2 regions of the Periweissella cryptocerci genome follow, and region 1 is predicted to be linked to the other one. Evidence: riboswitches for the same ligand, from Rfam matches in the RefSeq annotation. Region 1 holds a riboswitch; the other holds the start of a gene.

The links. Region 1 has a riboswitch for lysine ahead of EQG49_RS06050 (amino acid permease). Riboswitches for the same ligand answer to the same signal wherever they lie in the genome.
Region 2: it holds a riboswitch for lysine, as region 1 does, so the genes downstream of both, alr (alanine racemase) here and EQG49_RS06050 (amino acid permease) in region 1, are expected to answer to the same signal.

Annotation. Positions count from the first base shown of each region.
Region 1 is NZ_CP037940.1:1,304,093-1,319,982, forward strand. Features, by position in the region: gene rpoB (DNA-directed RNA polymerase subunit beta) at 1-1,607, opposite strand, end outside; gene EQG49_RS05990 (ATP-dependent Clp protease ATP-binding subunit) at 1,994-4,480, opposite strand; gene EQG49_RS05995 (CtsR family transcriptional regulator) at 4,509-4,976, opposite strand; tRNA gene EQG49_RS06000 (tRNA-Arg) at 5,409-5,482, opposite strand; tRNA gene EQG49_RS06005 (tRNA-Gly) at 5,562-5,633, opposite strand; tRNA gene EQG49_RS06010 (tRNA-Thr) at 5,678-5,750, opposite strand; tRNA gene EQG49_RS06015 (tRNA-Pro) at 5,815-5,888, opposite strand; tRNA gene EQG49_RS06020 (tRNA-Arg) at 5,914-5,987, opposite strand; tRNA gene EQG49_RS06025 (tRNA-Gly) at 6,019-6,090, opposite strand; tRNA gene EQG49_RS06030 (tRNA-Thr) at 6,129-6,201, opposite strand; tRNA gene EQG49_RS06035 (tRNA-Leu) at 6,218-6,299, opposite strand; gene serS (serine--tRNA ligase) at 6,902-8,179, opposite strand; gene EQG49_RS06045 (deoxynucleoside kinase) at 8,195-8,836, opposite strand; gene EQG49_RS06050 (amino acid permease) at 9,106-10,611, opposite strand; lysine riboswitch at 10,729-10,913, opposite strand; gene EQG49_RS06055 (sortase domain-containing protein) at 11,204-11,917, opposite strand; gene EQG49_RS06060 (hypothetical protein) at 12,233-12,634, opposite strand; gene EQG49_RS06065 (Rrf2 family transcriptional regulator) at 13,076-13,615, opposite strand; gene EQG49_RS06070 (GNAT family N-acetyltransferase) at 13,602-14,156, opposite strand; gene EQG49_RS06075 (sulfite exporter TauE/SafE family protein) at 14,540-15,385, shown strand; gene EQG49_RS06080 (DUF1634 domain-containing protein) at 15,385-15,759, shown strand; gene EQG49_RS06085 (LCP family protein) at 15,783-15,890, shown strand, end outside.
Region 2 is NZ_CP037940.1:2,594,198-2,610,087, forward strand. Features, by position in the region: gene rbsD (D-ribose pyranase) at 1-243, shown strand, start outside; gene EQG49_RS11560 (sugar ABC transporter ATP-binding protein) at 309-1,793, shown strand; gene EQG49_RS11565 (ABC transporter permease subunit) at 1,790-2,755, shown strand; gene EQG49_RS11570 (D-ribose ABC transporter substrate-binding protein) at 2,821-3,720, shown strand; gene EQG49_RS13775 (hypothetical protein) at 3,990-4,148, shown strand; gene EQG49_RS11575 (KH domain-containing protein) at 4,198-4,452, shown strand; gene rimM (ribosome maturation factor RimM) at 4,489-4,995, shown strand; gene trmD (tRNA (guanosine(37)-N1)-methyltransferase TrmD) at 4,995-5,729, shown strand; gene EQG49_RS11590 (aspartate kinase) at 6,019-7,365, opposite strand; lysine riboswitch at 7,588-7,772, shown strand; gene alr (alanine racemase) at 7,935-9,050, shown strand; gene lysA (diaminopimelate decarboxylase) at 9,080-10,381, shown strand; gene dapD (2,3,4,5-tetrahydropyridine-2,6-dicarboxylate N-acetyltransferase) at 10,654-11,364, shown strand; gene EQG49_RS11610 (N-acetyldiaminopimelate deacetylase) at 11,369-12,523, shown strand; gene dapA (4-hydroxy-tetrahydrodipicolinate synthase) at 12,561-13,442, shown strand; gene EQG49_RS11620 (4-hydroxy-tetrahydrodipicolinate reductase) at 13,439-14,143, shown strand; gene EQG49_RS11625 (aminotransferase class I/II-fold pyridoxal phosphate-dependent enzyme) at 14,162-15,337, shown strand; gene EQG49_RS11630 (aspartate-semialdehyde dehydrogenase) at 15,756-15,890, shown strand, end outside.

The sequences.
Region 1 (15,890 bases):
GAGTTAATCAAACCGATATTAGGACCTTCAGGAGTTTCGATTGGGCACATACGACCATAGTGGGTATAGTGCACGTCACGAACTTCATATCCGGCACGGTCACGAGTCAAACCACCAGGTCCAAGCGCTGAAAGACGACGCTTGTGTGAAAGTTCACCGAGGGGGTTAGTTTGATCCATGAATTGTGAAAGCTGTGATGAACCAAAGAATTCTTTGATTGAAGCCACAACTGGACGGATGTTAATTAATTGTTGAGGAGTTACCGTATCAGCGTCTTGAATAGACATACGTTCGCGAACGACACGTTCCATCCGTGACAAACCAATCCGGAATTGGTTTTGTAACAATTCACCAACTGAACGAATCCGACGGTTACCCAAGTGATCAATATCATCAGTTGAGCCTAAACCTTCACGCAAGTTGAAGAAGTAGTTCATTGATGCAATGATGTCGGCGGGACGAATTGTCCGTGTTTCAGGGCCAATGTGACCGTTACCAATAATCAAAAGTTCCTTTTCAGGATCATTTGGTGATTCAACCTTAATTGTTTGAATCGTCATTGGTTCAGTTACAACGGCATCTTCAGTTGGGTAGTAAGTAGTTGCCTTGAAATCTTCCTTATCAAGGAATGGTGCCAAGTCAGCCATTACTGTCTTATCAATCTTAGTTCCCTTAGCAGCAATAACTTCACCAGTATCTGGATCAGCCAAAGTTTCTGCCAAAGTCATGCCAAGAAGACGAGTCTTCAAGTTCAACTTTTTGTTCATCTTGTAACGACCAACTGGTGCTAAGTCGTAACGCTTAGGATCGAAGAAACGAGCCGTCAAAAGTGAACGTGAAGAATCAGCGGTCTTTGGTTCACCTGGTCGTAGTCGTTCGTAGATGTCCTTCAGGGATTCTTCAGTACGTGAATCTGAAGCGTCCTTGTGCACATCCTTTTCAATTGTGAGCATCAATGAATCATATGATGAGCCAAAAATGTCAAGAATGTCAGTATCTGAAGCGAAGCCTAAAGCACGGATAAGTTCAGTCAAAGGAATCTTACGAGTCCGGTCGATACGAACATAAGCGACTTCTTTAGCATCGGTTTCAAATTCCAACCAAGCACCACGATTAGGAATCGCAGTAGTTCCATAGCTAGGACGGCCATTCTTATCAAGTTCTTGGTTGAAGTAAACTCCAGGTGAACGAACAAGTTGTGAAACAATAACCCGTTCTGCCCCGTTAATAATGAAAGTACCTTGGTCAGTCATTAATGGGAAATCACCGAAGAATACGTCTTGTGATTTAATTTCGCTAGTTTCGTTGTTGATCAAACGCAAAGTAACGTGCAAAGGAGCTGAGTAGTTAGCATCGTGTTCACGTGCTTCATCAACTGTGTACTTTGGTTCCATCAGTTTATAGTCAACGAATTCCAATGATAATTTACCTTGGAAGTCTTCAATTGGGAGAATGTCGTTAAACATTTCGCGAAGACCTTCATCCAAGAACCATTGATATGAATCCGTTTGAATTTCGATCAAGTTAGGCAAATCAAGGATTTCCTTGATACGTGCGTAGCTACGACGGGTACGGCGCTTACCGTTTTGAATTAAATGCCCTGCCAAAATTGGTCACCTCATCTCAAATTTTTGCCCTACGTTTATGCCTTTTGAAATATTACAATTTGATTACAATTAGCCAAATTGCCTGTTTCAAGGCATAAAAAAGACAACTTGTGGATTTTTTCCGAAATACCACAGTTGTCCCAATATACAGGCAGCACGGACAATAGATCGCGCTTACCGTTTTTATTCGTAGTTTTTATACATGGTCTATACTACCGCAACCTTTAATTAATTGCAAGCATTTGTGCATAATCACTTGACAATCAGTTGAAAAAAGTTTATTTAGGAAACGAATCACAAAGATTCACTAGTTTCCAATGTGCATCAGATAGCCATTAAGTCATGAAAGCCAAACCCGCACTTGGATTTGGCTTTCATACTTATTATTAACCTTCGACTGTTTCCTTTTCAGGTTCAGCCTCTGGTTGCTTGGTAGTAATTGTAATTTTGCCTTGCTTGGCTCCGATTGTGACTACATCGCTCGTCGTAATCTTTCCTGACAAGAGCTCTTCACTCAAACGATCTTCGATTTCTGATTGAAGTGCCCGGCGAATTGGCCGTGCCCCATATTCAGGATCAAAGCCCGCACTCGCAACAACATCAATCGCAGCCGGTGTAATCTTAACTGCAATTCCTTGTTGGCGAATACGATTCAAGACGCCAGTTGCCATTAATTTCACAATTTCATGCAATTCTGGCTTCGTCAAACTGTGGAAGACAACAGTTTCGTCAATCCGGTTAATGAATTCTGGACGGAATTGTTCCTTCAGCGTTTCACGAATTGTACTTGCCATTGCATCGTAGTTATCACTCTTGTTAGTAGCACCAAAACCCATTGTCTTTTCATCACGTAAACGGGTTGCACCAAGGTTTGAAGTCATGATGATAACCGTGTTACGGAAATCAACCTTGCGTCCCTTTGCATCAGTCAAGAAACCATCATCAAAGACTTGCAAGAGCAAGTTAAAGATATCAGGGTGGGCTTTTTCAGCTTCATCCAAAAGAATTACTGAATAAGGCTTTTGACGAACTTTTTCGGTTAATTGGCCACCTTCTTCATAACCAACATAACCAGGTGCTGCCCCGACCAAACGACTTGCTGAGTATTTTTCCATGTATTCGGACATATCAATCCGAATCATGTTGTCTTCAGAACCAAACATTGCTTCAGCCAACGCCTTAGCTAACTCAGTCTTACCAACCCCAGTAGGTCCAAGAAACATAAATGTCCCGATTGGCCGTTGTGGATCCTTCAAACCAGAACGCGCCCGACGAATAGCTCGTGCGACCGCTGAAATTGCTTCTTCTTGACCTACAACTCGCTTGTGCAGAACATTTTCCAAATTAATCAAACGTTCTTGTTCGTTCTTTTCAAGTTGGGTCAATGGGACTCCAGTCCATTCTGAAACAACTTCAGCAATGTCTTCTGGCGTCACTTCAAGATCGTAACGTTCTGCGCCTTCTTCAGCATCCGCTGCTTCTGCCGCAATCATTTTATCAATCTTCTTTTTAAGCGTCATTTCCTTTTTACGGATATCAGCCGCTAATTCAAAGTTCAACGTTTCAATTGCTTGTTCTTTTTCTTCACGTAAAGCCGTTAACTTGGCTTCTTGCTTTGAAATTTTAGTTTGTGTTCCTGATTGGTCGATGCGTACTTTGGCACCCGCTTCATCCATCAAATCAATCGCCTTATCAGGTAAGAAACGGTCTGTGATATACCGTGCTGATAATTTAACCGCTTCTTCGACGGCCGCTACTTGAATTCCGACGTGGTGGTGTTGTTCATAACGTGACTTCAATCCCGTCAAAATCTTGATAGCTTCTTCTTCAGTTGGTTCATCAACTTGGACGGTTGCAAAACGTCGTTCCAAAGCTGAATCAGCTTCGATATACTTTTGGTATTCATCCAGCGTTGTTGCACCAATTGTTTGGAGTTCACCACGTGCCAAGGCTGGCTTCAAAATATTTGAGGCGTCAATCGCTCCTTCAGCACCACCAGCACCAATCAAAGTGTGTAATTCATCAATAAATAAGATGACGTTACCATCGTTGTAAATTTCGTCGATAATCTTCTTCAAGCGATCTTCAAACTCACCACGATACTTTGTACCAGCAACCAATGAACCCATATCAAGCATCATCAAACGCTTGCCAGCTAAATCAGCTGGAACTTCATTAGCGACAATCTTTTGTGCCAAACCTTCTGCAATCGCCGTCTTACCAACCCCTGGTTCACCAACCAAGACTGGGTTGTTCTTTGAACGACGGCTCAAAATTTGGATTACACGCTTAACTTCCTTAGCTCGGCCAACCACTGGATCCATGCGCCGTTCACGGGCAACTTGGGTTAAGTCACGTGCTAATCCGTCAAGGGTTGGGGTTCCCTTTGGTGCGTCCTTTTTCTTATCTTTACTCTTGCGTGGTGTTTCGGTTACACCAAGTTTCCGCAAGATAATACGCCGTGTTTCTTGGATATTTACATTCAATGCTACTAAAATCCGTGATGACAAAATACTTTCATTGCTCAAAAGGGCCAATAAAAGATGTTCAGTCCCAATTTTAGTTGCATTCATCAAAGTTGCTTCTTCACTAGCAGCTCGCAATACTTCTGCGGCCTTTGGTGAGTATGGTAAATACGCATCCTTATCGGTGTTTGTCATCGTGCCATAACCCGTGAAGCGTTCAATTTCTTCACGCACATCATCATCAGTGACATTAAATTGTTGTAATACTTTGTTTGCAATACCTTCTTTTTCAATCGCTAATGCCAATAGTAAATGTTCAGTCCCAACTGCTTGGTGTTTAAACACTTTCGCTTGTTCCTGAGCCAATACTAAGACATTTCGCGCACTTGGTGTATATTGATTATCCATTCACAACGCCTCGCTTTTTCTTTACTAATTAACTTTCAAACCGTAATCGATTTAAAATCCCAACTAAAATCCGTGCTCGAATCGTATTTTCAACTTGCGCATCATGCAAAGCTAACGTGTCCTTATCAATTGCCGATAAAATCAAGTTTGCTTCACGCGTCGTCAACATACCATCGTCAAACAGACTTTGAACCACCGCAAACGCATCATGTTGATTAATACTGGTGCCAATCGCTGTGATCAACACACGTAGCACCTCATCGGAAGCCAATAGATTAACCTTCGCAATCCGAATGTAACCACCACCACCACGCTTACTTTCAACTAAATAACCATTTTGAATCGTAAACCGCGTTTTAATAACATAGTTAATTTGGGATGGTACCACATGGAACTGCTCGGCAATTTCAGCCCGGCGAATTTCGACATGCTCGTGTTCACTTAAAATATTCTTCAAATACTGTTCAATCACATCAGAGATATTTTGTACATCCATTTTTACAATACCATCTCCTTCACAAATTCCTAACACCACAAACTTTCTCCACATTTTTACTTTGGTTGTTTCAACGCAATTTATTAATGTTTGTAATTATTTGTGGTTGTTGAGGGGCATTTTATTAGTCAAATGCCGATAGCTGCGTTAAAAAAACACAGTATATCGGGTTATTCCATGATAACTTATCAATTTGACTAATCCTGACTTATATTATGAAGAAATTCTAACCTAATTGCAAGATAAGACCTCTTTGTACCGAAATTCATTGTAAGTAACTACCATGTAACCACACATAACTTTTATTAAGAGCACATTATCCCCCGCATTGTGCCAAGATGCTTACAATAAGTAACCATTGTACGCCTAAAAAGCACAAAAGAAAACCGTATCTTCAAAATTAATGAAGACACGGTTTTCATGTTGATTAGATGCACCTAGCAGGAGTCGAACCTGCAACCTTCTGATTCGTAGTCAGACACTCTATCCAATTGCGCTATAGGTGCATTTTAAATTACCCGGAATTAGAGAAACAAATTACGCCAATCAGCGATTGTCATGCGAATTTGCGTACCGTATAAAAAAAGCGAAAGACGGGATTCGAACCCGCGACCCCCACCATGGCAAGGTGATGTTCTACCACTGAACTACTTTCGCATAAGATATATTTGATTATATACCAATTACCATAAACTGGCAAATGCCGACTAGAGGATTCGAACCTCCGACCCCATCATTACTAGTGATGTGCTCTGCCAACTGAGCTAAGTCGGCGTCCTAAAAATTGAGGACTAAGATTAATCAACGGTGGCAGCCACAGCGTCAACTAATCTTCATATCGGGAAGACAGGATTCGAACCTGCGACCCCCTGGTCCCAAACCAGGTGCTCTACCAAGCTGAGCTACTTCCCGAAACAATTACCATTTCTGATAACAATGCACCTAGCAGGAGTCGAACCTGCAACCTTCTGATTCGTAGTCAGACACTCTATCCAATTGCGCTATAGGTGCATTTAAATTTTAATCCTGATCAGGGAATAAAAGCGAAAGACGGGATTCGAACCCGCGACCCCCACCATGGCAAGGTGATGTTCTACCACTGAACTACTTTCGCATTCTTGATCTAATTGATCCGCGCCAAGTTGATTGGCATGCCGACTAGAGGATTCGAACCTCCGACCCCATCATTACTAGTGATGTGCTCTGCCAACTGAGCTAAGTCGGCGTTTCAATTAAACGGATGCGGATGACAGGAATCGAACCTGCACGCCCTAAGGCACTGGAACCTAAATCCAGCGCGTCTGCCAGTTCCGCCACATCCGCGTGTTTGTTAGAAACACGTATTGTCTCGTTGAAACAACTATTAAATAATACCTCGCAGAGCAACGCTCGTCAATAGAAAAGTCAAAAAAAATTCGTATTTTTTAAAAGAAATTGTGAAAATGCCTATTTAACAACGTTTCACTCGATAAATTAATTTCCAAATTAACGCAACAGCTAAAACATCTAGCCTTCATTATAGCAATTGCTACGCATAACAACGGTATATTACTTCCCATTTGCTATCACACTAGTTGCGTTAGCTAAACATAAATGAGCCCTAGATAAGGCTATAATCGTGTTAGTGTCCCCATAGTCGGATATTATGCTTAACTAGCGGAGTGCCTAAAGAACCAGACCGGAGTGCCGTGTTGGTCCAAGTGATGGGCACCATCATTTGGAGCCAAGGAAAGATGAGGACTCTTTGGGCTTTAGCCCTTAGAGTCCCAGCTTGTCTGAGTTTGCCAAGACCGAACTTTGGCTTGGCAATGCGCTTCCTACACGGCACGTAGGTCTGGTTCTGTGGCACGCAGCGGCATTCATCCACACATAAAAAAGCCCCTACATAACAACATGTAGAGACCTCTCTATAGTATTTGTCTTAATTAAACTTCAGGCACAATTTTGTCAGCACCGAAGTATGGACGGAGTGCTTCTGGAATAATGACCGTACCGTCTGCTTGTTGGAAGTTTTCCAAAATTGCAGCCACAGTCCGACCAACGGCCAAACCTGATCCATTCAAAGTGTGTACGAATTCAAGTTTACCTTCATCGTTACGGAATTGGATGTGCGCACGCCGCGCTTGGAAGTCTTCTGTATTTGATACTGAAGAAATTTCACGGTAAACATCTTGTGAAGGCATCCAAACTTCCAAATCATATGTCTTAGCAGCTGAGAAACCCATGTCCCCAGTTGATAAATTAATTACGTGGTATGGCAAGCCGAGCTTTTGGAGGATGTTTTCAGCGTTAAGCGTCATCTTTTCCAATTCATCGTATGAAGTTTCTGGCTTAACGTACTTAACCATTTCAACCTTGTTAAATTGATGTAAACGAATCAAACCACGCGTATCACGACCAGCTGAACCGGCTTCTTGACGGAATGATGGTGAAACTGCCGTGAAGTATACTGGCAACTTTTCATCAGGAATCACTTCGTCGCGGTAGTAGTTCGTCAATGGTACTTCGGCGGTTGGAATCATGGTCATCCCCTCGTCAGTTCCCACTTTGTAAGCATCTTCTTCAAACTTAGGATATTGACCAGTTCCATACATTGAATCGTAGTTAACCATGTATGGTGTCAACATTTCCTTGTAGCCTTCTTTTTGGTGTTCGTCCAACATGAAGTTGTAAACGGCACGTTCCAAGCGGGCACCTTGACCGACATAGTACAAGAAACGAGCGCCAGCAACCTTGGCACCACGTTCAAAGTCCAAGATTCCTAAGTCTTCACCAATTGTCCAGTGAGCTTTTGGTTCAAAGTCAAAGGTTGGAATGACACCGTCTTTGCGAATTTCAACATTGGCTTCTTCATCTGGTCCAACTGGAATACCTTCATTTGGCATGTTAGGCAAACGTGAAGCTTCGTCTTTGATAGCTGCTTCAATTTCAATCAATTCAGCATCGATTTCTTTAATGCGAGCACCGACTTGTTGCATTTCAGCAATGGCATCGGCAGCATCTTCCTTGTTGCGCTTAGCTTGAGCAATCTTTTCAGATACCGTGTTCCGCAAAGCCTTCAATTTTTCAGTTTCTTGAATCATTTCGCGACGCTTAGCATCATTAGCTACTAATTCATCAATCTTAGCAGGTGCAACGCCCCGTGTTGCTAACCGTTCTTTAACGTGTTCCGTTTCTGTCCGGATTAATTTCATATCCAACATACAAGTTTACCTCGCTTACTTATTTAAGCCTAATTCGGCAATTTTTTCATCAATTTCAGCTAATACTTTTTGGGCGACGTTTTCATCAGCCACAAAATCATACTTATCACCATCAATCATCATCTTTGGTGACCGGTCATAGTTAGCATACCACTCGTTATAACGGCTGGTAAGTTCTTTATAGTATTCATACAAGCTTGGATCAGTTTCGATTTGTTCAAAGTCACGTCCGCGCATCGCAATGCGTTTTAGCATCGTTTCAAATGACACATTAATATGAATCAACAAGCCAGGATCTTTGGTTGCAGCGCCGTTCAATTGTTCCATCATGTTTTCCAATAATGATTGGTGGATATCAACTTCAGTATCGGTTGCCCGACCCAAATCCGCGTTCAACTTAAATAACAATGCATCTTCAAAAATCGAGCGATCTAAGACGTTCAATTCATTGTTTTGAGCTTCGTGAATATAGTCCAAACGTTTATTCATGAAGTACACTTGCAATAAGAAACCGTATTTCTTTGGATCGGCATAGAACATTTTCAAAATTTCATTGTCATCTACCGTTTCATAAAAAGCTTTCGTACCTAAATGGTCGGCCAATAACTTAGTTAAAGTTGACTTGCCGGCACCAATCGTCCCTGATAAAACAATCATCACTTACTCCTCGTATTCCATATAAGACTACATTCCCTCGGCTGCCCAAATGTGCTATGTATTCAGCAAACTTACACACTCAAACAGTTCCGCGGATTCCCAAAATTCATATTGTCTATATTAGCAGATTTTTAAGCACTTTTGTGAACCAATCGCCTAGAAAAACACGGTAATTCATAAATGTTGCTTTTTATTCGCGACAGACCCACCCGCAATGTCACTGCCATACAAAAAGAGAGCTACAACAATCGTAGCTCCCTGAATTTTATTTATTTTTCAATATCTGACTGACTACCGGGTTCTTCGTACTTTTCACCCTTAGTTGATTTCGTTAAGTCAACATCCTGCAACGGAATCATGTGCGTCTTGTGTCGAATCTTATAGTACAAGAACAAGATGACGAACAGTGGCACACTCATGTAAGTAATCAAAATTGCTTGCCAATCTAACGCAGCAAATGAATGCAAATCTTGACCAACAATAACCAAAATTGAAACAACCAATGCTAACAACGGTCCAAATGGGAACCAAGTGGCTTTGTAGACCAATTCTTTAAGAGAGTGACCTTGCTTAATGAATGCCCGGCGGAAACGGTAGTGTGAAAGCGCAATTCCGACCCAAGCCAAGAAACCAGTTAAACCGGAAGCAGCCACTAAGTACATGTATGCTTTTGGTCCCACAATACTTGTTAAGAACGTCAACAAACCAATTACCGTTGTCCCAACCAATGCTGCAAATGGAATTCCGTGACGGTTCGCCTTACCAAAAATCTTAGGTGCCATCCCTTCACGCGCCATCACGAATAACATCCGCGTTGATGCGTACATCCCCGAGTTAGCCGATGAAATAACTGACGTTAAGATAACAGCATTCATTACTGAAGCGGCGGCAGCAAACCCAGCTTGCTTGAAGACCAAGGCAAATGGTGAAACCGCAACGTGTTCAGTACTTGAACGTAACAAATCAGGGTTCTTAAAGTTAATAATTGCTGCAATAACAAAAATTGAAAGAATATAGAATAACAAAATCCGCCAGAACACTTGCTTAATCGCTGCAGGCACTGACTTTTCAGGTGTTTCTGATTCACCAGCAGTAATCCCAATCAATTCAGTTCCTTGGAATGAATATCCCGCAACCACGAAGACTGCTAGAATTGCTGGAATTCCACCAACGAAACCACCTTTATGGTCAGCCGTCAAGTTGGCCATTACGTCAATGTGGTTACCCATGATACCAAAGATTGTCAACAAACCAACGGCCAAGAAAATAATAACCGTGACAACTTTAATAATTGACATCCAAAATTCAGTTTCACCAAATGACTTAACTGACAAAGCATTAATTCCAAAGATTAACGCTAATGCAATTGCGGACCAAATCCACTGGGGACTGTTTGGCAGCCAATACTCCATGACGACCCCAACGGTAGCTGCATCAACAGCTAAAGTTATCGCCCAGTTAAACCAATAGTTCCAACCAACTGCAAATCCAAACGCGGGATCAACGAATTTAGTCGCATAGGCCGCAAATGAACCCGTTAATGGCATGTAGGTCGCCATTTCACCAAGCGAGGTCATCAAGAAGTACACCATGATACCAATTGCGATATACGCTGTAATCGCACCAAGTGGCCCTGCTTGTGAAATTGCGGAACCAGAAGCGACAAACAACCCTGTTCCGATACTACCACCTAAAGCGATCATTGAAATATGGCGCGTCTTCAGTTGACGCTTCATACCACCATTATTTTGTTCTACACCTGAATTTTCCGACATTAATTCTCTCTCCTTATAATTGCATTTTCGAAAGACCGTCAAATTAACTAAATAAAAACGGTCCCCTTGCCTAACTTGTGCGTTAGCCAAAAGGACCGATAAATTTATCTAGTCATTTCGTCGATAAGCACCCCGCAGCCGACATTTTTTGCTGCGACAGTCCGTCATTTCTTGAACAACGGCCCAGCAATCCAGTAAACGGTACTGAATTCCTTCGGCAACCTTCCCTTTCAACTAGCCTCAACGGATTCCGTCAATCCTTAGCTAACCTACTTTTGTTGGTCGCAACCTCTTTCTCTAATTAAATTTTTCAACTTTCTCATCCTATCACGTAACCACATTTTTTTCAACATGGCAATACACATTTATGCATCTATTCAATTCGCTAAAAGAACTGTTATATCAACCTTTTATAGTACCTGGCACCTTTGATACTTTATGTCTTTAACAAATCTCCCAAAACGACGTTGCTGTCAGTTTTATCGGCATACGTGAAGCTACCCACAAAAAAAGGCCCAAGATATAATTTACCGTCATATCTTAGACCTTTCAATAATTAATATTACTTCGACTTTATTAGTCGTTACAAAACTTACTTAGCGTAAACAATCCGGTTGATTGTTTCAGTGATGCAAGTTTGCAATGTAATGCGTTCACCTGGTGCGGTAAAGATTGTGCTTTCTTCATTCTTACGCGTGGTAACATCTAAGCAGCAATCATAAACATCCATGATTTTAGTAACGTGGTAAGTCCGTGTGTGACCTTGTGCGTCGGTTACTGTTACTGGGTCGCCTTTGCGTAGTGACATAACTGGAGTGAATACCCCAGGATTGTGTCCGATAAAGTGACTTGTTTGGTTGTCAGTCGTTGAACCATCACCATACCAAACGCCAACTTCATGAGCAGGAGCGGCTTTGGCACCATGATCTAGTTCCCAAGGAATTGTGTGGCCGGCCACAGTAATTGTACATTTAGTTCTTTTCTTAGCGGCTTTTGCCTTATGTTTTTTAGTTATTTTTTTTGCATGCTTTTTGGCCTTGGCCTTAGTCACGTGTTTCTTAGCTTTTGTGACATGCTTTTTAGCCTTGTTTGCAAGCTTTTTGGCTTTGTGCTGTGCTTTAGCTTTTTTACCGCCAGTCACAGGTAAGCCGGGATTGGTTGTTTTAGCTGTGACTTGTTTTTCAGCAGCCGTAACTATGTTTGTATTTTGTGCGCTCGTTTGGTGTACTCCAAAGTTTAGTAAGAACCCGAAGCTCGCCAATAAACCAATAGTAATTAGGGGAATGATCAATATACGTTTCTTCATTTTGCTGTCCTTCTTAGTAACTGAAATTTTTTTCTAATAGATTGCTTAAGCAACGTAATAAAATATAGCACCATCTTAAAAAAAAATGTTGTTCTGTGAACTTTCTGTGAAGAATTTGCACTTTTTCATAGAAAACTAATCGCTAGAGCCCTAAATGTCCGCACTAAATCACAAAAAACCGATACCTAGTTAATGACTAAATATCGGGACTATACGTGTTTTTTCTTGATAGGAATACCACAAAAATCTGAAACAAATAAATCAAAAGCGAAAATAGTTAAGCATACAATTGCATTTTTTAATTTGAGTCATTACTTATTCTCCATCAAGTACTTTAGTAATATGTGTAACTGTATATTTGGGCAATATATAATTAAAGCCTCGTGTATTTTCAAAAATAAAAACTCCGAAAAACTTAGTTCCAACTTTTACAGTATAATAATCTCCCCAACGATAGGTTTGCCCATCAATCATAAGTGGCCCGCCTTGTAGATCTGACAAATCACCTACATGGTTTTTTTTTACCAATTCATTTCGTAATTCCGCCATAATAGCAGTGCTCTGAACATGCTTCATTTCATTTTTCTTTACAATGTGTTCAATTTGGTAGGGAGCAACGACTGTAATCCCAAATATTCGATACCAACCTAAAAAAAGGACAACGGCGACGCCTAACACACTAAAAACAATTTTTTTCTTTTCAAAGATTATGCGCATTTCTACTCTCTTTTCGTGGGAATGAAAAATAGTATTGAACTCATTACCAATAAGAATATACCGGTAAAGGTTATATAGCTTGGAGTTACCATTGGTCAAAACCAGTCTGTGGTAATGAAAGTAACGCGATAACGCTTGACATAGAAACTCGCACCGTTTAGTAATACGGAACTAAATTTAATATTATCCGTTACCCCGCATACTTAAACAAAAACCGCCAGCAATACGGCGCTCAACTGAGTATCGTACTTACTGGCGGTTTATTTGACAATATTTTTTCTAGCGTGGGATTGTCGTTTCTATACTTTTCAATCATCCAATTACTGAAATTCTATTGTCAGTGGTTTTCCCATGCTACTGCGGCCTGTGGTCGATAATTATTTTTCGATAGTTTGAGAATTATTACCAACCAAGTAATTTACTGGTACGCAGTGGCCAAGTCTAGTGTTTCAAACTCGCTAACTGCGCTTCAATAGCGTGGATAAATTCATCGTAGTTGGTAATACTTTCGTTCCAATTAACCACCGGCAAATCTTTCACATCATCTGGTAAACCTAATGTTGCCCGGAGGATGTCCATAAACGTAATCTGTTCAAAGTATGCCAACCATTGTCGATCGGCCGCAGCAAAGATATCCGTCAATTGTTTTGTTCCACTTTGTGCCACATCAGTGATGTCGCCAAAAACTTGTTCGACTAAGCCGGTATTAGGGAACGTACTAATTTCCCCTTCACTAGCTTCGATGATATCACGTAAGGTAATATCTTCGGCGCGCCGATCCAAAGAGAACCCACCCTTGTTGCCACTAACAGCTTCAATAATCCCACCCACGACCAACTTCCGCATAATCTTACGTAAGTATGTTTGTGAGCCGCCCAAGCGAGCGTGGATCACTTCTGCTGAGATAGCATAGCGCTGATCTTGGGTACTAAGTAAAGCCACAATTACAGCAGCTTGTTCAAAACTTTTATTTAATTGCACTTTTCCACCCCTCCAATGTCAAATGATAATAAATTTCTTCTTGATTGGGTGCGACCCAATCCGTCGCCGCATGTTGAATCACGCGATCTTCTTTGAATCCATTGTGAACTAGCAATTTACGTGATGCGACATTGTCCGTCAAAACACTTGCCAACAATTTTTGAAGCTGCCAAACCGTAAATGCAGTTTCAATGACCACTGGTAAAATGGTACTCATGATGCGTTGCCCCCAAAATTGAGGCAAGATAATATAACCAACTTCATATTCACCATCAATTGGTTGCGCATCGCTTGTATAATTTGGTGCCAACAGAACTGTTCCAACAGCTGTCTCATCATTTGAACTAACAACCCATGTTTGTTGATCACGCAAAGCCCCATTAAACATGAATTGACCTTCAAATTCATCATTAGCACTCCGAAAACCGGCTAATTTGGCTAATGCTTGATTGCTCACTAGTTCATAATAAAAAACAAAATCACTTGGTAACAGTGGCCGTAAAGTCAACTCGGTTAAGTGGATTGTCTCGGTAATTTTCATTTCATTCTCACTTCTATTTGTTAATCAGCTTGGTACCATGTTAATGTCCACTTTCCAGTTCAGTTCACTGCACTAACCTACTACTAACTAAATCTATACAGCCATTGTAGACCAAGCAATGATTACTTTGCAATTATCAATATGATAAATTGAAGGTATTATTTCGGATATTCTATCAATTCGGGCCTGTTCAACACCTTAATGATAAAAGATAAATATCCTTATTATGACTAATAGCATTTTAATTTATCTTTAGTTTTTGTTAAATGCTGAGCTTACCGGCAAAAAGTCAAGAAACGGTAACATTCCAAGTGATATAATGATAGGACTTATGTTTTTTAAAATTAGCTATTAATAAATTTCAATAAAGGACGTGCCTAACCATGCTTGAACAAACATTCATCATGCTAGTAGTTGGTGTCGTTGCTGGGTTTGGTGGCGCAATTTTGGGCCTTGGTGGCGGAATCATCGTCACACCAGTGTTAACGCTAGCTTTTGGCCTTGATATAAAATACGCAATTGGGGCTAGTATCATTGCCGTAATCGCAACTAGTTCCGGTGCCACAATCGCCTTCTTAAAAGATGACGTCTTAAATCTCCGAGTCGCAATGTTTCTTGAAATCTTTACGACCATTGGGGCATTGACCGGGGCAATTCTTTCCGGCTTCTTTAACTCAACCTTTCTCTTCTTCCTATTCGGTTTACTACTATTATTTCAATCATGGAATATGTACCGTAAACTAAAAGGTTCTGAAAAGCCATTAATCAAAGCTCAACCAGATCCGACTGCTGAAAAGCTTAAATTAAATAGTAGTTTCTACGATGTAGCTTCAAAACAACAAGTTGATTATCAAGTTGAAAAAATACCAGGCGGTTCATTGATTATGTTTGGTGCTGGTTTAGCATCCGGCTTACTCGGAATTGGTTCTGGGGCTTTCAAAGTGATGGCAATGGATAGCATGATGAAGATGCCCTTAAAGCCTTCTAGCGCCACTAGTAACTTGATGATGGGGGTTACCGCTGCGGCAAGTGCGACGGTTTACTTCTTCAACGGTTCAATCAATCCCATGATTGCCGTGCCAATTGCTTTAGGTATCTTAGGTGGCTCAACGGTTGGTTCACGTGTCATGCAACATTTACACGCCCGGACCTTACGCATGATTTTTGTACCGGTTCTCTTCTTAATCGCCATCCAAATGATTTTGAAAGGTTTCGGGGTTAATGTCTAATGTCAAATAACGTTGAACAAACAAAACAAGAAATGGACCAAATCGAATTACTAATTGGTAAAATCCTCCGCGTCGGGGTTGCCGTCGCAGGTACCGTAATGTTCGTGGGCTTAGTCGCCTTTTTCATTACTGGTACTAGTGGTTACAGTGGGCAAAATTGGCCAACAAGTTTCCATGCTATCTTTGCTGGACTTGCTAGTTTCAAACCATTTGCCGTGATGATGTTAGGCTTGTTCCTACTAATTTTAACGCCGGTTTTGCGGGTGGTTGTTTCAATTTTTGCCTTTGCTAAAGAAAATGATAAACTATATGTCTGGATTACAATTGGTGTTTTAGCCATTTTGGTAATCGCAATGATTATTGGTCATCAATAATATAAAACTTACGGAGAAAATACATGGATGCTCAAGAAGAACAACAGTTAAGTCGCGCTGCCAAACACACTGAGAAAAAATCTCACAAATTGCGCAACGTGATTTTAATTATCGTCGCTTTACTCGTCGCT
Region 2 (15,890 bases), 1.3 Mb from region 1:
ATCGCAGTACTTAAAAATGTCTTAACTGAATTGGAAGTGCAAAAAGTTTACTTAGCAAACGAGATAAAAACTGAGAATCCTGAAGTATTAGCGCAGACATTGGCTTTGCTTGATGGCATTGAAGTGGCTTACATCCCCCATGAAGATATGAAACGGAATTTGCAACCGGCGCACGCATTTATTCGGACGGGTGAAATGACGCCGTACGCTAACATTATTTTAGAAAGTGGCGTGACCTTTTAGCAAAATGGCATCCTGAGTTTTAATGGGTTAGCTTAAATTTAGTGAAATAATGGAGGGTAAAAGTAATGCAAATTGAAATGAAAAACATTTCGAAGTCGTTTGGGACGAATCATGTCCTCCAAGGAGTTGATTTTAAACTTGGTGAAGCACGCATCCATGCGTTGATGGGTGAAAATGGTGCGGGTAAGTCGACTTTGATGAATATTCTAACGGGGCTGTTATCGCATGATGGGGGCACGATTGAGGTTGATGGGCAAACGGTTCAGTACAGCAACGCAAAAGATGCTGAAGAACATGGAATTAGCTTTATTCACCAAGAAATGAATAATTATAGTGAAATGACCGTCGTGGAAAACATGTTTATCAACCGTGAAATTAAAGGACGGTTTGGCGTGCTTGATATGCGAGCAATGCGTAAACAAGCGACGCATTATCTGGATATGTTGGGCGCTGACATTGATGTGGATCAACCAATTGGTACCTTAAGCGTTGGTCGGCAACAATTAATTGAAATTGCCAAATCATTGATGGCTGATGCAAAAGTTATCATTATGGATGAACCAACGGCGGCGTTGACAGCAACCGAAATTGAATTATTATTCAAAACGGTTCGTGATTTACGTGATAAAGGGGTCGGATTCATTTATATTTCGCACCGGATGGAAGAAATTATGGCCTTGTGTGATGATATTACAATTATGCGTGATGGGATTTCTGTCTCACACTATGAAATTAAAGATACGACCATTGACCAAATCGTCCGTGACATGGTTGGCCGCGAAATTGGTGATTTTTATCCCGAACGTAAGCCTGATTTTGGCGATGTTTACTTTGAAGCTGACCAATTGACCAGTAGTGCTTTTGAAAATGTCAGTTTTAAAGTTCGGTCTGGTGAAATTATGGCCTTTGCGGGCTTAATGGGAGCTGGGCGTACTGAAATTATGCGCGCAATCTTTGGTATTGATAAGCTCGACAGTGGCACGATAAAAGTTCGCGGGAAGAAAGTTGAAAATCGGACACCGCATGAAGCCATTCAACATGGAATTGGCTTTGTGACCGAGAACCGGAAAGACGAAGGGTTAATTCTTGAAGCGACCCTGCAAGACAATATTGATTTGCCAAGTATTGATGGGTTTGTAAAGCACGGCTTAATTGATCAAAAGGCGGATTTATTGTTTGTGGAGACGTTGATGAAACGCCTGACGGTCAAGGCGACGAGTTCACAAGATTTAGCGTCAAGTCTCTCAGGTGGGAACCAACAAAAAGTTGTGTTAGCCAAATGGGTCGGAGCTGGTTCACAGGTCTTAATTCTTGATGAACCAACGCGTGGTGTCGATGTTGGGGCCAAGCGGGAAATTTATGATTTGATGAATGAATTAACCGACCGAGGTGTTGCCATCATCATGATTTCAAGTGATTTACCAGAAGTAATCGGCATGAGTGACAATATCACGGTGATTTATGAGGGTCACGTGACTGGACAATTGGCCACTAAGGATGCGGATCAAGAAAAAATTATGACACTTGCTACAGGAGGGGAAATAGTATGAATGATGTAACAGCTAAAAAGAAATTTAATATCGGTGAATTCCTAGGTAAATTGGGGCCAGTCCTCGCATTGGTCTTCCTAGTCTTAATTGTGACAGTCATGAATCCCAGTTTTCTAGAATTTAATAATATTTTGAACTTATTACGGCAAGTTTCGATTAACGCGTTAATTGCCTTTGGGATGACGTTTGTGATTTTGACTGCCGGGATTGACCTGTCAGTTGGTTCAATTTTGGCCTTTACGGGGGCGATAACTGCGCAGATGATTGTTGGTGGGATGCCACCGGCCATTGCGTTATTGATTGGTGTTTTACTCGGTGGTGTTTTGGGGGCAATTAATGGCCTTATTATTACCGTTGGTGGTGCGGCGCCATTTATTGCTACATTAGCAACGATGACCATTTTCCGTGGGGCAACTTACGTGTTCACTAATGGTAATCCAATTACTGGCTCAGCCATGACGAACAGTTTTTTCTTTCAAGTAATCGGGCGTGGTTATTTCTTGGGAATTCCTTTCCCAATTGTGATTATGATTGTGGCCTTCGCGCTGTTGTACCTGTTACTACACAAAATGTCATTTGGGCGTAAAACGTATGCTTTGGGTGGTAATGAAAAAGCCGCGTTTGTTTCCGGTATTAAAACGAAAAAAGTGACAATCTTAATTTACACGATTTCAGGAATTATGGCTGCCGTAGCGGGAACGATTTTAACATCCCGTTTAAATTCAGCACAACCAGATGCTGGTATGTCATATGAAATGGATGCAATTGCTGCGGTTGTGTTAGGTGGTACTTCCTTAGCCGGTGGTAAAGGTCGAATTTTTGGAACGTTGATAGGGGCATTGATTATTGGAACTTTGAATAATGGGATGAACTTATTGGGAATTTCAAGTTTCTACCAACAAATTGTCAAAGGGATTGTGATTATTATTGCAGTCTTAATTGATCGTCGTAAATCAAAATAGGGGGCGTTAACATGAAAAATAAACTAGTAAAAATATTTGGTCTGATGACAGTTGGCTTATCGCTCATGGTCCTCTTAGGTGGCTGTGCCATCGTGACCTTGGAAAATCCGTACCAAAAAGCCGATAAGGTTGCTAAAAAAAGTCCTAAAGATATTAAAGTCGGGGTTTCACTCTCGACTTTGAGTAATCCATTCTTTATCGCGATTAAAGACGGTATCCTTAACGTGGCCAAAGAAAACGGTTCAACCGTACAAGTTTTCGATGCCCAAAACGATACTGCTAAACAAAATAACGATGTGGAAGACATGATTCAAAAGAAAGTTGATGTCTTAATTATTAATCCAGTTGATTCATCAGCAATTTCACCCGAAGTTAAAGCGGCCAATGATGCGGGAATTCCAGTAATTACCGTTGACCGGTCGTCTGATGCTGGGAAGGTCTTGGCACTTGTGGCTTCAGACTCACGTGAAGGTGGCCAGATGGCAGCGGACTTTATGATTAAGCAACTTGGTAAGAATGCCAAAATTGCTGAATTACAAGGGACGCCAGGTGCATCAGCGACCCGCGAACGTGGTGCAGGATTTGATGATGCCGTGAAGGGTAAATTGAAGATTGTTGCCAAACAAACAGCTAATTTTGATCGTGCTAAGGGTTTGACTACTTCTGAAAATATCATTCAAGGACACGCTGATATTAAAGGGATGTTCTCACAAAACGATGAGATGGCCTTAGGAGCAGTGCAAGGATTGAAGGGACATGAAGATGTTATGATTGTCGGCTTTGATGGTTCCGAAGATGGTATTAAGGCAGTTAAAAACGGTCAAATGGCGGCAACAGTTGCGCAACAACCTGATAAAATGGGTGAATTAGCAATTCAAGCGGCTTACGATTACTTTGCTGACAAGTCAGTACCAAAAGACATTAAGTCACCATTGGAGCTCGTGGTGAACAAGCAATATAAATAATTAATGCGAGTTCACTTGCAGTAACGTGAACTGTGAAATCCCAAGTCATTTTGAAACTGGCTTGGGATTTTTTTGACTCTAGTTCGTCTGACGTGGAATTTATAAAATGTGATGAGATATATATCCAAATTCCACGTTAGAAAAATTGTAGCCATTTTTTGCATAGGCAGGTTTATTTCGGCCTAAATTAGGTGATAACTGACCATATTTTCAGGGAAACTGGTACAATAGGAACTTGTGTAGAATTACTGAAATGAAAGAGGAAGACGATGAATTTGGGATTGCCAGATGAAAATGAATTAGCACAACGGCGGGCAGCGCAGCATAACGGTACGGCCAAAAAATCAACGCGCAAAGAAAAATTTACGGCCGTCACGCTGATTGTTTTTATCTTACTCGTGCTTTTATATAATTTTTTGAGTAAATAATTAGCTGCCACAGTGAGTATTTGCCCGCATTTACTGGTAAAATATAATTATGAATGAACAAGAAATGAAAAACTTAATAACAACGTTGATTGTACCTTTAGCTAGTAAGCCAGAGGTGATTGAAATCGAAATTAATGAAGGCGACCGTTTTGTTGAATTTACCGCATACGTTGATCGGAGTGACCTTGGGCGTTTAATCGGGGTCGGTGGCGTGACCGTGACGGCAATTCGGAACCTCGTGTACAGTGCGCGTTTTGAAGGCGCAAAGCGGGTCCGTTTATCAATTGAACCACGGCATGCTTAGGCAACGTGGAAAATAAGACTAGTGAGGGATTAACAAGTGGATTTTTTTAAAGTAGGGACAATCGTGAACACGCACGGCATTCGTGGTGAAGTGCGGGTCATTGCGACGACGGACTTCCCAGAAGACCGTTTCCAAAAAGGCAACATGATTTACATCGATAACAAGGAACACACGGCGTTGGAAATCCAAACGGTGCGTTACCACAAGCAATTTGTCTTGCTGTCATTTAAAGACAAGCAAAACATCAATGATATTGAAAAGTACAAGGGTATGGATATTTCGGTATCTGAAGAAGAATTGCAAGACTTGGACGAAGGTGAATACTATTACAAGGATATTATTGGCGCCAACGTGGTGACTGAAGATGGTCAAGCCGTTGGGACAGTTAGTGAAATTTTTGAAACTGGTGCTAACGATGTTTGGGTAGTTAAACGCGCTGGCAAGGAAGATTTGTTGTTGCCAATGATTGACGATGTAATCAAGAGTGTTGACATTGACGCCCAAGAAGTTGTGATTGATTTGCTAGAAGGGTTGGATGATTAATGCGGATTGATGTCTTAAGTATTTTTCCCAATATGTTCAAACCAATGACGGAATCAATCATTGGTAAAGCCGTTGAAAGCGGTAAGCTGGATTTTGGTGTGACGGATTTTCGTGATTACACGGATAACAAGCACAACAACGTCGATGATACGATTTACGGTGGTGGTGCGGGGATGTTGTTGATGCCCCAACCAATTTTTGATGCGATGGATCATATCGAACAAGAAGCTGGCAGTCGTGGACGCGTGATTTTGCTGGATCCTGCTGGTGTGCCTTTTACCCAAAAAGTGGCCGAAGACTTGAGCCAAGAAGAACATTTGACGTTTATTGCTGGCCACTACGAAGGCTACGATGAACGGATTCGTGAATTGGTAACGGATGAAATTTCACTAGGTGACTACGTGTTAACTGGTGGTGAACTCGGTGCGATGGTTATCATTGATGCGACGGTGCGATTGATTCCAGAAGTGTTGGGTAACGAAGAATCTGCGCCTGGCGATTCATTTTCAACGGGATTGTTGGAATACCCCCAATACACACGCCCTGCGGATTTCCGTGGTCGCAAAGTTCCAGAAGTATTGACGAGTGGTAACCACGGTAAAATTGCGGAATGGCGGATGAAAGAATCATTGCGCCGGACGTTAACGCGTCGCCCTGATTTGTTGGAAGACATTGAGTTAACCAAGGAACAAAAGAAATTGCTCGCGGAAGTGAAAGCTGAGTTAGCTGAATAATGAACTAAGTTGAAACACATTGATGCCACCAAATATGGGCGCATTAATGTGTTTTTTGTTGTATTCCGTCTGACGTGGGGTTGAATAAAATTGGCCACTGCGTTAGTTGGTAATGGTTTTCAGATTAGAAAACAGTTGCCAACCACAGGCCGTAGTAGCATGGAAAAATACTGACAATAGAACCGCAGTAATTCGATTATTGAAAAGTACAGAAACGACAATTCCACGCTAGAATGAATAGAACTGAAAAAGCGATCAACATGAGTTGGTCGCTTTTTGAAGGATAAAATTAATTTGCTGGAAAATTGGCCGCGTAAATTGCGCGGACTGCTGCTTCGGCGAGTTCTTGTTTGACACCAATCATTACTGAAATGCGCGAGGCACCTTGGTTGAGCATTTGGACGCCGATGTTGTTGGCGGCTAAGGGGGCAATAATGTGGTCAACGACGCCGACTTTGGCGCGCATGCCTTCGCCGACAACCATGATGATTGCGTAGTCATCGAGCCATTCCAAGACGTCTGGTTTTACGGCGTCCTGGATTTCTTGCATGATATTGGCGGCGGTTTCAGCGGTTAATTGGGTTTTATCAAAGATAATGGTTAAATCATCAATCCCGGAAGGCATGTGTTCGTAGCTGACATCGTATTTGAACAGAATTTGGAGGATCTTAAGCGTGAAGCCGGCTTCCTTGTTCAAGAGATAACGGTGTAAATACAGCGCGGCGAAACGGTTTGAATTGGCAACCCCCGTGATTTCGTGTTCAATGACGAGGTCTTGGTCGGGCACAATTAGTGTTCCGGGAGCCTCCGGGTGGTTGGTGTTCTTCACATTGATGCGCACATTACCTTGAATTGCGGGAATAATCGCTTCGTCGTTAAAGACTTGAAAGCCCGCGTAGGCTAATTCCCGCATTTCTTTGTAACTCATCGTGCTGATTGGTTGGGGATTGGCGACAATATTGGGGTTCGCGGAATAGATGGCGTCCACATCGGTGAAGTTCTCATACAAGTCCGCTTGCAGTCCACGTGCCACGATTGAACCGGTAATATCGGAGCCACCACGTGCAAAGGTTGCAATCTGATTTTGTGAATCATAGCCATAAAATCCTGGGACAACTAGGTATTCATTTTTGAAGGGAAAGCGGGAAATATTTTGGTATGTAAATTCACTGACCGAAGCCGCGGCCGCTGAGCCTGTTACCATGATACCAAGGGCCTTTGGATCAGCATAAATTGCGGGCTTGCCGAGGTGGTTTAAAATCAGGGCAATCAGCATGGCGTTAAGCTTTTCACCGTGGGCTTTAAAGGCGGCTAGTTGATAGGCGGATGTTGAGAATTGCTGGGTAGCTAAAGCAATGACACCATCACTAATGCGGCTGAATTTTTCAGCGGGAAGGTCGAAGTAGGCGGCTATTTCCCAGTAGCGATTGATGATGTTATTTTGGATGTTTGGGTCAGTTGGTGCGTTGGCGTATTGAATCAATAAATCGGTGATTTTGGTGTCATCACTTGTCCGTTTGCCGGGTGCCGAGACGACTAGAACTTGCCGCTCAGGATCTTGGACCATAATCTGGATTACTTGTGCTAAGTGCGGGCCGTCAGCTAAGGAGCTCCCACCAAACTTTACAACTTTCATTTTGCTGCCTCCGGTTAATTTAGTTTGTCTCAAAAAGGAATTGCGGATGGTGCCTGTAATGTTTTCGTCTTGTCTGGCATTTTACCCACAAAGTAAATTGAGGGTCAAGCTAAATTTAAGAGAATGATGTGAAGAAGGTGTGAATAAAAAGCAAACAAATTAGAAGTTATTAATTTACATCTTGACGCGGGGTCCGAATTATCATAAGCTAGTAACAACTTAATAATTCATAGAGGTTGCAACCAACAAGAGTAATTGATCGAAGTCTACTACAAAAGGCATTGATGGTCAGTGAAAGGGGCGGTTGCCGAAAGATTGATAGATGTAGCTATTCAATTTTGGGACGTTGTTTAAGAGATGACGAACTGTCGTAGCGAAAAAGTCGGCTACGGGGCGCTATCGACAATGTGGTTTTTGACTATAGATTTTTTTATGGACAGTAATCAGAGTGTGCGTTAGTGCGAACACTTTGGTTGCTGTTTTTTTGTGGTTACAGCCAAGGGTTTGCACGAAATACATATAAATCGAACCGCCGAATTAAATCTAATAATTTAACGAGGAAAATATTCATGGTAGTAGCAAGTTTACGGCCCAGCCGTATTGAAATTTCACAAGCAGCATTTAATCAAAACATTCGCACGACGATGCAAACTAGTCATGCCAAGCACATGTTTTTGGCAGTCAAGGCAAATGGTTATGGGCACGGGATTCTGGAAATCGCGCACGCAGCAGTAAATGCGGGCGTTTATGGGTTAGCAGTGGCCGTGGCTGATGAAGCGGTCGTCTTACGGCAAAATGGAATCACGATTCCAATTATGGTGCTGGGTTATACGGAACCGCAATATGCCGAAATCTTGGCGCAACACGATATCATCGCCAGTGTAGTTAGTGCTGATTGGTTGACGGATGCACTAGATTTCTTAACTGGGAATCACGCATTGCAAGTGTCGATTTCACTTGATACAGGCATGAATCGGATTGGCATGCGGACGAAAAATGAGTTACACCGCGCAATCGATATGATTAAGGCGCACCCCAATATGTACGAATGGTTAGGCTTGATGACCCACTTTGCGACCGCTGACTCAACTGACGAAGCGTACTTTGAAAAGCAACTGGCACGCTGGCATGATTTAACCGATGATTTGGCTGAGCTACCACCAATGGTACACGTCGCCAATTCTGGGGCAGCGATGTATCATGCTGACGAAGTGCCAACTGATTTTATTCGGGTGGGCACGGTCGCGTATGGCTGGGAACCATCTGGTAAAGAATTGGCTACGGGCGAAGGCTTGGCCCCCATTTTGAGTATCAAGTCAGCTTTGAGCTTTGTTAAGCAATTAGATGGCGATGAAGGGATCAGCTACGGGCGGACTTATGAGACCGATTGCCAGCAATGGATTGGCACGATTCCTTTAGGTTACGGCGATGGCATTGACCGCAATATGCAGGGATTTGAAATCCTAGTTGGTAATGAAAAGGCCAAAATTGTTGGTCAAATAGCGATGGATCAACTGATGGTGCGCCTCCCCCACGAAATGCCAGTGGGGACGGAAGTAACGTTAGTCGGCTCAAACGGGCAGCAGTCAATTGATATTTGGGATGTGACCAAGTATGTCGGTTCGCAACCATGGGAATTTACCAATCGTTTAACGGAACGGTTACCACGCTTCCTAGTTGATTAGAATAGGCAGATAAAAGCGGGAGAATGGTTATGAGTGAAGCACAATTACAAACAAATGCGGCTGGGCACTTAAGTATTGGCGGTTATGATGCCGTGACATTAGCGACAGAATTTCAAACGCCCTTGGTAGTCTATGACGTAGCTAAAATTCGTCAACAGATTCGGGATTTTAAACAGGTATTTAATGAAGAAAATATAAATTACGCCGTTAGTTATGCTTCCAAAGCGTTTGCGACAATTGCGATGTATCAAGTGGTCGCCCAAGAAGGTGCGCACATCGATGTGGTGTCGGGTGGCGAACTCTATACGGCGATGCAAGCGGATTTCCCGATGGCTGATGTGAGTTTTCACGGTAACAACAAAGCGTATGCAGAATTAGAAATGGCCGTCGATGCCCAAGTTGGTGCGATTATCGTGGATAATTTTGATGAGTTGGCGATGCTGACGACGATTTTGGCAGCTAAAGATACGCGCGTCAATGTGATGCTCCGGTTAACGCCAGGAATTTCCGCGCATACCCATGAATATGATCAAACAGGCCAAACCGATAGCAAATTTGGCTTTGACATTGAATCGGGGCAAGCGCGCCAAGCGTTGGATTTTGTCTTAGCAAATGACCGGTTCCAGATGCGCGGTATCCACGCCCACATCGGTTCGCAAATTTTTGAAGTCACAGGCTTTGTGGCCGCGGCAGAAAAATTAGTCGCCACCATCGTCGAATGGCGGGATGCGATTGGTTATGAACCAGAAGTAATCAACGTGGGTGGTGGTTTTGGTATTCGCTATACGACTGATGATGATCCGATTCCAGCTAGTGATTTTGTTAAAGCTATCATTCAGGCAGTGAAGCAAGCAACCGCGACCAATCATTTAGCGATGCCCGCCATTTGGATTGAACCTGGGCGCTCAATTGTCGGTGAAGCTGGATATAGCCTCTATACCGTTGGGACGCGCAAGGTTGTGCCGGATTTATTGCCATACATCAATGTGGACGGGGGGATGGGCGACAATATTCGGCCAGCGCTTTATCAAGCCAAATACGAAGCCATCCTCGCAAATAATCCGCAGGCGCCAACGACGCGTAAAGTACGGATTTCGGGGAAGTATTGTGAGTCAGGCGATATTTTAGTTTATGAACAAGATATGCCGGCGGTGCAAACTGGCGATATTATCGCGTTATTAGCGACGGGTGCTTATGGCTATTCGATGGCGTCAAATTATAACCGGAATCCGCGGCCGGCGGTGGTCTTCATTGAAAACGGGGCGGCCAAGGTGGTTGTCGAGCGCGAAACATATGCGGATTTAGTCCGCCTCGATAGGAGTTACTTATAACTTTAGGTGCACTGCTGCTTCCAGTTAGGTGTATAAAGTGTAGGATACTTGTACCAAACTAACGAAACGTTTAAGGAATCTGCTTTTCGGCGTGGTGAATACCGCGATGGGAAGTGAGAATCACTTCGCTCAGTGGAAATGAGAGGGGTTAGCGCTTTAGCAGGGAACGCTGTCACTTCGCGTCGACTTGCTAAGACTACATCAGCACGAAAAACAGAATTCATGCCACACGGTGAATATTGCCGACATAAAAGCAACAATAAGGGGAAAACATGACACAATTAAATTCACAAGAAATTATCAATTTTATTAGTAATGCTAAAAAGCGAACACCGGTCAAAGTTTACTTGAAAGGGAATTTAGGGGTGTTGGAAATTCCCGAGAGTATTCAAGGGTTTATTGAAAATCATACGGGGACGATTTTTGGTGATTGGGCGGATGTGCAACCGTTCTTGGCGGCCAATAAATTAAAAATTGCGGATTACGTGGTGGAAAATGATACGCGTAATTCGGCGGTGCCGCTCCTGGATTTGAAGGGGATTAATGCGCGGATTGAACCCGGCGCGACGATTCGTGAGCAAGTTGTGATTGGCGATAATGCGGTGATTATGATGGGGGCGCTGATTAATATTGGCGCTGAAATCGGTGAAAGTACGATGATTGATATGGGAGCAGTGCTTGGTGGCCGCGCGATTGTCGGCAAGCACGCGCATGTCGGGGCGAATGCCGTTTTAGCGGGTGTTATTGAGCCGGCTTCGGCTACTCCAGTCATTGTTGAAGATGATGTTTTGATTGGTGCCAATGCGGTGGTGCTTGAAGGTGTGCGCATTGGTCAAGGCGCGATTGTTGCGGCTGGGGCAATTGTGACTGAAGATGTGGCGCCGTACACGGTTGTCGGGGGAGTGCCTGCTCGTAAATTGAAAGATGTTGATGCAAAAACAATTTCGAAGACAGGGCTCCTGGAAGCATTAAGAAAGTTGTGATGAGATGGTATTAACGGAAGCAGAATTAATTAATATTCGGCGTGAACTGCACCAAATTCCAGAATTAGCGCTAGCAGAATTTACGACAATTGCCAAAATTCGGGCAATTGTTGGGGGATTTGACCAGACGTATTTGGAAACGACGATGGTGCCTGAATTACCCACGGCATGGTTGGTGAAAGTTAATGGTAGTAACCCAGTGCGGACGATTGGCTACCGGACGGATATTGATGGCTTGCCAATTGAAGAAGCGACGGGCTTGCCGTTTAGTTCGGTGCACCCCGGGCGGATGCATGCGTGTGGGCACGATATTCATATGAGTGTGGCGCTGGGGTTGTTGAGTTATTTCGCTGAGAATCAGCCGACTGATAACTTGATTTTTATTTTCCAACCGGCAGAAGAAAGCATTTCGGGCGGGAAGCTTCTATATGATAGCGGCATTTTACAAGGTGATTGGCAGCTTGATGAAATTTATGGGCTCCATGATAATCCGAGTTTGCCAGTGGGGACGATTGGTTGTCGGCCGGGCACGCTGTTTGCGGGGACGACGGAAATTAATTTGCAGCTCACTGGTAAAGGTGGGCACGCGGCGTTTCCACATCTGGCAAATGATATGGTGGTCGCGTTAAGCAGCTGGGTGACGCAGTTGCAAACGATTGTGTCACGCAATGTCGATCCGATTGTTGGTGGCGTTGTGACGATTGGGCAAATGCATGCTGGCACGACGAGTAACGTGATTGCTGGTCAAGCGACGGCGGATGGGACGATTCGGGCGTTGGAGCAAACAACGATTGAAGCCATTCAAGAGCGCGTGCGCCAGGTTACTGACGGGATTGCGTTGAGTTTTGACTGTGAAGCCGAGCTGATTTTGAAGCAAGATGGCTATTTGCCAGTTGAAAATGATCCCGAATTAACAACTAATTTGATTGATTATATGGCGAAGACGGACACGGTGAACTACGTTGAAGTGGCACCAGCAATGACGGGCGAAGATTTCGGTTATCTTTTAGCGAAAATTCCGGGGGCGATGTTTTGGTTAGGGGTGGATAGTCCTTATTCATTACACTCCGAACATTTGGCGCCCAATGAAGCAGCAATTCAAATGGGTATTGATGCAATTTGTGGTTTCCTCATTGACCGGATGCAACAGGCGCAGTGAACGAATTAATTTGAAGAAAAATGCAATGGAGGTAAATATGAAAATTTCAGATGCAAAAATCATGACGGCGATTGTGACGCCATTTGATGTGCACGGTGAACTTGATTTAAATGCGCTCGCAAACTTGACTGAGCATTTATTAGCGCATGGTAGTGAAGGGTTTGTGATTGGTGGGACGACGGGTGAAGCGCCAACGTTGAGCCATGATGAAAAATTGCGGTTATACCGCGCCTTTGCGGAAATTATTGATGGGCGTGTGCCAGTGATTGCGGGGATTGGCTCATATAATACGGCGGAAACGATTGCGTTTGGGCAAGAAGTAGCCGCGATTGCCGGGATCGATATGGGATTAGTGGTTGTGCCGTATTATAATAAACCCAATCAACGGGGGATGGTGGCGCACTTTACGGCTATCGCTGATGCAGTTGCGTTACCAATTATGATGTACAACATTCCTGGCCGGACTGGGGTGACGATGGCAAATGAAACCGTCGTGACTTTGGCCAAACACCCGAATATTCACGCGGTGAAACAATGTACGTCAATTGATGACCTCGGCTACTTAGTTGAGCACACGCCAACTGGGTTTGCCGTGTATACTGGGGAAGATGCCCAAGCATTAGCGGCCAAAACGATTGGCGCGACCGGCTTAGTGTCGGTGGCCAGCCACATTTATGGTGATGAAATTGCGGCAATGTACACGGCCGTTGATGCGGGGGATTTTGCGCATGCGGCGGAACTGCAACGTTTTTTGACACCTCGGATGAATGCGTTGTTTATGTATCCATCACCATCACCGGTCAAAGCCCTGCTGAATGAACAGGGGCTTGAAACGGGGAGTCCGCGGTTACCAATTTTGCCGTTGGATGCCGAAGAGTTTGTGATGTTAAAAAGTGTGCTTGCAGGAGGTGCCAAATGATTTCAGTAATTGTCGCGGGTTTTCGCGGTAAAATGGGGCGCCAAGTCGTCGAATTAATAAATACATCACCAGGATTAAAATTAGTCGGCGGTTATGATCCCAAAGCTGTTGCTAGTGATTTGTACCAAACGGTTTATACTGATTTGGCTAATATTCCCGCCAATGCGGCCGATGTCTGGGTTGATTTTAGTACGCCAACGACGGTCTTTGAAAATGTGGTTGGCGCGTTGAATAAGGACATGCGGCCAGTCATTGGGACGACGGGTTTGACGGCAAATGAAATTGAACAGTTAAGTGCGCTCGCTAGCGAACACCAAATTGGCGGGTTGCTTGTACCTAATTTTAGTTTGTCAGCCGTGGTGATGATTATGCTCGCAAAACAAGCGGTCAAATTCTTCCCGGATGTGGAAATTATTGAATTGCATAATGCAAAAAAGGTCGATGCGCCATCTGGGACAGCTAAATATACCGCCACTCAACTAGAAAATGAGTCACCAGCAACGAGTGAGGTTCCAATTCATTCAGTGCGGTTACCCGGGTATGTTGCTCATCAAGAAGTGCTTTTTGGTGGCACGGGCGAGGCGCTAACGATTCGCCAAGACTCATTTGATCGTACATCCTTCATGCCGGGTGTGCAGCTCGGTATTCAAAAAGTCATGACCTCAAATGAATTTGTCATTGGCTTAGAAAATTTAATTTAAGATAAAGGGGAATCCGCAATGCCACAATTAAAAACAAATTTAATCAACCAGATCAATCAATATTTGCCCCAAATGAAGCCATCGGCGATTCGGGCGTTTGATGAAGAAGTATCGAGTATTCCTGACATTTTAAAATTGACGTTAGGTGAACCAGATTTTAACGTGCCGGCTGAAATCAAAGCTGCCGGGATTCAATCAATCGAAAATGATGACTCGCACTATGCTGCTTCACGCGGAACTGTCGACTTGCGGCAAGCAATTGCGGATTTCTTAGCACGAAAATATCAAGTTAGTTATAATCCAGCGACCGAAGTTGTTGTGACAATCGGGGCGACCGAGGCCATCTATGATGTGATTGGGACGGTGATTAATCCTGGCGATGAAGTCTTGATTCCGACCCCAACTTTTCCATTGTATGAAGCGGTGGTCGCTGTGAACGGTGGTGTACCAGTGTTCATCAATACGCAACCGGATGATTTCATTTTGACACCCGCTCGTTTAGCCGCTACTTTAGCAGAGCATCCAACGGCCAAAATGCTGGTCTTGAATTTCCCTTCAAATCCCACTGGTGTGACGTATAGTGAAACAGAATTAGCGGATTTGGCCGCTGTGATTAAGCAACACGACCTGTTCGTCTTATCAGATGAAATTTACAGTGAGCTCGCTTATGATGCGGCGCACACGTCGATTGCTAAACTGTTGCCTGAACAAACAATTTTAATTAACGGGGCGTCAAAAGCGTATGCCATGACGGGGTACCGGATTGGTTTCTTGACGGGTCCGGCGGAATTAGTCACAGAAATTGCCAAACTACACCAGTTTGTGGTGACGACGCCAATTAACAGTTCAATGGCGGCTGCTGCTAAAGCGTTTGCGGATGGGGATGACGATATTGCGGAAATGAAGCAAGCATATCAAAACCGCCGGGACTACTTAATGAAAGAACTGAGTACGCTAGGTTTTGGGGTTGCCAAGCCTGAAGGAGCCTTCTACTTGTTCGTTAAAATTCCCGCGCAATTTGGTTCGGATGACGAAGCGTTTGCGCGCCAACTTGCGCATGAAGGAAAACTTGCTTTGGTGCCGGGGCATGTGTTTGGTGCCGGTGGTGAAGGGTATGTGCGGTTATCATACGCGGCTAGTTTGGAGCATTTGCAGTTAGCGGTGGCACGTTTGACGGCTTTTATTAAAGGTTGATTGAGTGATTTGGTGGTTGGTTCCACTTCGTGCCTGGAAATTGCTTGGCGCACTGCGCTGGAAGCACATGTTCAAGCCAAAGGGCGGTCTTGAACAACTCGGACAAGCTGGGACTCTAGGGGATAAATCCCCAAGACTCCTCATCTCATCCTCAGCGGAAATATGTGCTGCACACATATTCCCCCAGTCGCGGTGTAAAGGCTGCGCCCGCCAAGCAATTTCCAGCCACTTCGTTGGTTTTCAATAAATCACTGACTAGCTTTAATATGGTAGTTACACATTATTTGGCGGAAAATTCCGCTTTCTTGGAGTAATGGTGTAGTCGAGTATGCAGCCTGTAGCACTGATCAAATTAGAATAACATTGCCAATTCTTGCGAATAAATATGATAGTACATTAAAAGAAAAAGGGGTAGCTGATGGTAGGATATAATGTAGCGATTTTAGGGGCCACGGGAGCGGTTGGTACGCGGATGATTGAGCAGCTTGCGCAATCTTCAATTGAGGTGGCGAGTTTGAAATTGTTGGCTTCAAAGCGGTCAGCTGGGCAAACC